Pontimicrobium sp. SW4: one gene and its partner. The protein of the gene in region 1 interacts with the protein of each later gene in a pairwise test. Links are inferred from orthologs where the notes say so. Each region holds a gene or a part of one and is shown on either strand. Other genes may lie near its edges.

Evidence for each region.
Region 2: the proteins of topA (region 1) and ABGB03_RS09260 interact in binary tests that used the Escherichia coli proteins (3 or more experiments, as listed by UniProt). The link is inferred for Pontimicrobium sp. SW4 from one-to-one orthologs.

What each region holds. Positions count from the first base shown.
Region 1 is NZ_CP157199.1:2,522,669-2,526,109, reverse strand. What follows is about bases 178-3,280. They hold topA (type I DNA topoisomerase), read left to right. Parts: upstream 178-537; coding sequence 538-3,024; downstream 3,025-3,280. Other genes in these bases: ABGB03_RS11715 (formimidoylglutamase), read left to right, coding at 3,028-3,280; ABGB03_RS11725 (hypothetical protein), read left to right, coding at 178-418. In the rest of the region: more of ABGB03_RS11725, read left to right, coding at 1-177; more of ABGB03_RS11715, read left to right, coding at 3,281-3,441. UniProt on the Escherichia coli protein: Releases the supercoiling and torsional tension of DNA, which is introduced during the DNA replication and transcription, by transiently cleaving and rejoining one strand of the DNA duplex.
Region 2 is NZ_CP157199.1:1,978,083-1,981,205, forward strand. What follows is about bases 76-2,860. They hold ABGB03_RS09260 (YigZ family protein), read left to right. Parts: upstream 76-1,053; coding sequence 1,054-1,668; downstream 1,669-2,860. Other genes in these bases: ABGB03_RS09250 (HAD family phosphatase), read left to right, coding at 76-192; ABGB03_RS09255 (EamA family transporter), read left to right, coding at 189-1,052; ABGB03_RS09265 (thioesterase family protein), read right to left, coding at 1,665-2,063; dnaA (chromosomal replication initiator protein DnaA), read left to right, coding at 2,267-2,860. In the rest of the region: more of ABGB03_RS09250, read left to right, coding at 1-75; more of dnaA, read left to right, coding at 2,861-3,123.

The DNA of each region.
Region 1 (3,441 bases):
TTTGAATAATTTACAAAAAGATGACTTATTCTATTATTACAAGGGTGAGTTTATAGGTAAAATTTTTACGCTAGGTATTGTATATTCTTTAATTGCCGTAATTGCTCAATGGTTATTTATTATACCATATATATATGCTTTTGTGCCTTTATCATTTTTTGCTGTGGTATTTTCTAATAATCCTGAATTAACCGAAACAGAAATCGTAAAGATTAGTTTTAGTTTAGGAACAAAAAAATGGTTGCTAACTTTTGGGTTACTATTTGTTACTGGTATTTTAGGAATGCTTGGTATTATAGCCTGTGGTATAGGCTTGCTTTTTACAATATCAATAATGTATCTTCCAGTGTATTTTGTATATCGCGATGTTGTAGGCTTTGAAGATGATAGCGAAATAATGAAAATTGGAACCGAATAAAATGACTAATTACAATGTTTTAAAACCTGTCTAGTGCAGGTTTTTTTTATGAGCAAAAGCAAACTAAAATTTGCAAATAAAAAAAATCGTCTACATTTGTACCTCTAAAAAAATGAATAATGGCGAAGAATTTAGTGATTGTAGAGTCACCTGCTAAGGCAAAAACTATTGAAAAATTTCTAGGTAAAGATTTTAAAGTAGAGTCCAGTTATGGACATATTTCAGATTTACCATCAAAGGAATTAGGTGTAGATGTTGAAGGTGATTTTAAGCCTAAATATAAAGTTTCAAGCGATAAAAAAGCGGTAGTAAAAAAATTAAAAGACTTAGCTAAAAAAGCTGATATGGTTTGGTTAGCAAGTGATGAGGATCGTGAAGGAGAGGCTATTGCTTGGCATCTTGCAGAAAATTTAGGATTAGACAAAGAAAAGATAAAGCGTATTGTTTTTCATGAGATTACTAAAGCTGCTATTCAAAAAGCAATTGAAAATCCAAGAAGTATAGACTATAATTTAGTTGATGCACAACAAGCACGTCGTGTATTGGATAGAATTGTTGGTTACGAATTATCACCAGTACTTTGGAGAAAAGTAAAAGGAGGTCTGTCTGCAGGACGTGTGCAATCAGTTTCTGTTAGATTGATTGTAGAGCGTGAAAGAGATATTCAAGCGTTTACCCCTGAAGCATCTTATAGGATAGATGCTGAATTTTCCAACGAAGAAGGTCAGACATTTAAAGCGAAGCTTCCAAAAAACTTTTCTACTAAAGCAGAAGCTCAAAAATTCTTAGAAGCAAATGCAAATGCTGATTTTAAAGTTGCTGATTTAGAGAAAAAACCAGCAAAAAAATCACCAGCAGCACCTTTTACAACATCAACATTACAACAAGAAGCTTCTAGAAAATTAGGTTTTTCAGTAAGCAGAACGATGAATAATGCACAACGTTTATATGAAGCTGGTTTGATTACGTATATGAGAACAGATAGTGTAAATTTATCTGACGAGGCTAGAAAAGGAGCACAAGCTGAAATTGAAAATGCATTTGGAGAAAAATATAGTAAACCAAGAAATTATAAAGGAAAAACAAAAGGGGCTCAAGAGGCGCATGAGGCTATTCGTCCTACCGATTTTTCACTACACACAGCTAATGTAGAAAGAGATCAAGCACGTTTATACGATTTAATTTGGAAACGAGCTATTGCATCTCAAATGAGCGAAGCGCAATTAGAAAGAACCAATGTAAAAGTTTCAGCCTCTACACACAGTAGTTTGTTTTCTGCAAATGGTGAAATGATAAAGTTTGATGGTTTTTTAAAAGTTTATTTAGAGAGTACTGATGATGAAGATGTTGAACAAGAAGGGATGCTACCAACGTTAAAAGTGAATGAAATTCTTTTAAACAATTATATTTCGGCAACAGAACGTTATACAAGACCTCCAGCAAGATATACCGAAGCTTCTTTAGTAAAACAATTAGAAGAGCTTGGTATTGGTCGACCATCTACATATGCACCAACTATTTCAACGATTCAAAATAGAAAATATGTTGAAAAGGGAAGTGTTGAAGGTGAACCACGAAACTATGTGCAACTTATTTTAGAAAACAATAAAGTTTCAGAAAAACAATTGATCGAAAAAGTAGGTTCAGATAAAGGGAAACTTGTTCCAACAGATATTGGAATGATTGTTACCGATTTTCTAGTAACCCATTTCGAATCTATTTTAGATTATAATTTTACTGCAAAAGTTGAAAATCAATTTGATGACATTGCAGATGGCAAAGAAGATTGGACAGAAATGATGAAAGATTTCTATAAAGAGTTTCATCCAATAGTAGAAGATGTTGCTGCCAATGCCGAAAGAGAATCTGGAGAGCGTGTTTTAGGAACAGATCCTGAGACTGGACGTCAAGTAAGTGTGCGTTTAGGAAAATTTGGACCTATGGTTCAAATAGGAACTGTTGATGATGAGGATAAACCATTATTTGCTAGTTTGTCACCAGAACAGCAATTAAATACTATTAGTTATGAGGAAGCCATGGATTTATTTCAACTTCCCAAAGCATTAGGTAATTATAAAAATGAAGAAATAGAAGTTAATAATGGACGTTTTGGGCCTTATGTAAAGTTTGGTAAAAAGTATGTGTCGTTACCAAAAGGTGTAGACCCTTTGTCTGTGGAGTTAGATGATGCTATAGAACTTATAAAAGAAAAAGAAAAGGCAGATGCACCTATATATATGTATCAAGATTTACCAGTTCAAAAAGGTAAAGGACGTTTTGGACCATTTATTAAGTGGAACAATATGTTTATTAATGTTAATAAAAAGTACGATTGGGACGATTTATCTGACACAGATATTGTTGAGTTGATTGAAGATAAAATTCAAAAAGAAAAAGATAAACTAATTCATCATTGGGAAGCCGAAGGTATACGTGTTGAAAAAGCACGCTGGGGAAGACATAATGTAATACAAGGAAAACTCAAAATAGAATTGCCTAAAACGGTAGATGTTTCTAAATTTACACTTGAAGAGGTGCAAGATATTATCGAAAAGAATGTACCAAAGAAAAAAACAAGAAAAAAAGCAACCACCAAAAAGAAATAGCACATGAACTTAAATTTTCTTTCACCAGTTCAAGACTTAGTTTTAGCACACAACGAATTACTCTCAAACCAAGTCTTAGGAAGAAAATTAAAGATTCACTCAAAACAACATGGGATGCCAGATTTAACCAATGTTAAAATGGCAATTGTTGGTGTGCTTGAAAATCGTAATGATATTAATTATATAGGTGAAGAGTTTCAATTAAGTGAAATTAGAAAATCTTTATACTCACTATTTCCTGGAAATTGGCATTATACAGTTGCAGATTTAGGCGATATTTTAAAAGGAGATTCCGTTGCAGATACCTACTTTGCTTTACAAGAAACCATAATTACTTTATTAGATAATAATGTTATACCTATTATAATAGGAGGTAGTCAGGACTTAACGTATGCTAATTATCGAGCTTACGATAAT
Region 2 (3,123 bases), 540 kb from region 1 along the record:
AGTAAACCAAGTAATACCATCTATGAGTTTGTGCTGAATGAGAACAATTTAGCCCCATCTGAATGTCTGTTTATTGATGATTTAAAAGAAAACACTGATGCAGCCTCAAAGCTTGGAATCCATACCTGGAATTTAACTCCAGAAAGAGATGACATAACCCATTTATTTACCACTAAGAAGCATTTATTTTGATATATCTCATACTCAGCATTTTTGCATCAACTGCTATTTTTGTAGTGTTCAAGCTATTTAATCGTTATAAAATAAATACGTTTCATGCTATTGTTACTAATTATATAACTGCTTGTATTTGTGGACTTATTAGCTACGAATCTTCAATTAACACCTCAGAAATTTTTAACTCAAAATGGTTTTTGGGTGCTATATTATTAGGATTTCTTTTTATATCAGTATTTAACTTAATGGCTTTGACTGCACAACGCAATGGTCTATCTGTAGCTTCGGTAGCCAGTAAAATGAGTGTGGTTATTCCTGTAATATTTGGACTGTATGCTTATAATGAAAGTGTTAACTTTCAGAAAATATTTGGAATTATTTTAGCGCTTATTGCGGTCTATCTTACAGCTATAAAAGCTAAATCTTCCATTAGTTTAAGACAAGGGTTGTTTCTTCCTTTTATACTCTTTTTAGGCTCAGGAGTTATTGATGCATCTATAAAATATTTAGAAACAACGTATGTCCAAAAAAATGGTATTCCTATATTTTCAGCTACCATATTTGGCTGTGCAGCAATTATAGGCTTGCTTATCTTAACATATAAAGCAATAAAACAAACATTTAAATTTGAAATAAAGAACATCTTTGGAGGTATTGTTTTAGGAGTTATCAACTACTATTCCATTGTCTTTTTATTAAAGGCATTGCAATTTGAAGGCCTTGAAAGCTCAACTCTATTTACTGTTAATAATGTTGCAATTGTTATGGTATCAACACTTGTTGGCTTGTTTTTATTTAGAGAATCAATTTCAAAAAAGAATTGGATAGGAATAAGTTTAGCTATTGTTTCTATTCTATTAGTAACTTTGGCATAATTTGGAAATTAACGATACATACAAAACCATTACAAAACCGTCTAAAGAAGTTCTGTTTAAAGATAAGAACAGCAAATTCTTTGGGTATGCTTTTCCTATAAATTCTGAAGACGATATTAAACTCCATATAGAAACACTAAAAAAACAACACCATTCTGCAAGACATTGGTGCTATGCTTATCAATTAGGAACTGAAGATTATGTTTACAGAGCAAATGATGATGGTGAACCAAATAATAGTGCAGGAATGCCTATTTATGGTCAAATTCAATCTTTTAACCTTACCAACGTCCTTATTGTAGTAGTTCGATATTTTGGTGGCATAAAACTTGGTGTTGGTGGTTTAATTAATGCTTATAAAACAGCGGCTCAATTAGCTTTGGAAAATTCTAAGATTATTGAAAAAACCATTAATAAAGATTTCCTTATTAAGTTTGATTACAAAAATATGAATAAGGTCATGCGAGTGATAAAAGAAAAACAACTAAAAATTACTAATCAAAAATTAGAATTAGATTGTCAAATCCATATTTCGGTAAGAAAAAAAGAGGCGAAACCAATTTTTGATGCTTTTGACCAAATATTTGGAGTCGAAATAAGTGAGTTTAACGATTAATTTTGCAGTTTGTCTAAAATAAATTTTGGGCACCTTGTAGGGCGATTCGTCTTCATATTAATAAAAGCTAAAATTGTGTTTCCTAAAGTTAAAATTTCTCCTTCTTCATTTGTGATTTCATAATCAAATTCTATGGTCGCGGTTGGCGATTTTTTCAATATCGTCTTTACACAAATTACATCATCATAACACGCCGATTTTTTATATTTCAATGATAATGAAATCACCGGAAGCATGATGCCGTCTAGCTCCATCTGCTTATAGGACACACCCAAAGACCTCAGCCATTCTATTCTTCCAATCTCTAAAAAGTTTGAATAATTTCCATGATACACCACACCCATTTGGTCAGTCTCACCATATCTAATACGAATTTTTGTCTCGTAGTTTTTCATAAAATATAAAAGGAAGTTTTAAAATAATTTTGTACATTCATGCGGATTTAAACATGAGAAAAAAAAACTGAAAATTCAATAGATATCTATTTTTTTTTTAGAATTTTGTTCACATATTTGTCGTGTAGAAAACAAACAGAGAAAACCCCTATTCTTTAAATTTTCTACTAACCAACAACAAACTATTAATTTTACAACGAAGAATGAGTGTAACTGCGCAATCGGTATGGGATAATTGTCTTGAATTTATAAAGGATAATATACAACCGCAAGCATACAAAACATGGTTTGAACCAATTTCCGCAGTAAAGCTAACCGATAATGCTTTAAGTATTCAAGTTCCTAGTAAGTTTTTCTATGAATGGCTAGAAGAACATTATGTAAAAATATTAAAGGTAGCTCTAACCAAAGAACTTGGTGAAAGCGCAAAATTGGTTTATGTCATAAAAATGGAAAACACTTATGGCAATAAACAACCATTTACCGAAAAAATTCCTAGTTCAAATAGAAGCGGTTTAAAATCTCAAGATCTTGATGTTCCTTTAAATAATAAAAGCCCTGAACTTAAAAATCCATTTGTAATTCCTGGAATTAGAAATGTTAAGATTGAATCTCAATTAAACCCTAACTATAGTTTTGAAAACTTTTTAGAAGGCGATTCTAATAGATTAGCCAGAAACGCAGGTTTAGCAGTTGCTAATAAACCTGGTGGAACCTCATTTAATCCATTATTAATTTTTGGTGGAGTTGGTTTAGGAAAAACCCATTTAGCGCATGCTATTGGTGTAGATATTAAAGATAAATATCCTGAAAAAACAGTTTTATATATTTCAGCAGAAAAGTTCACGCAACAGTATATAGACTCTGTTAAGAAAAATAACAGAAATGACTTTATTCATTTCTACCAGTTAATTGACGTCCTTATTATAGACGATGTACAGTTCCTTTCAGGAAAAACAGGAACTCAAGATGTCTTTTTCCATATATTTAATCACTTACATCAAAACGGAAAGCAAGTTATTTTAACAAGTGACAAAGCTCCTGTTGATATGCAAGATAT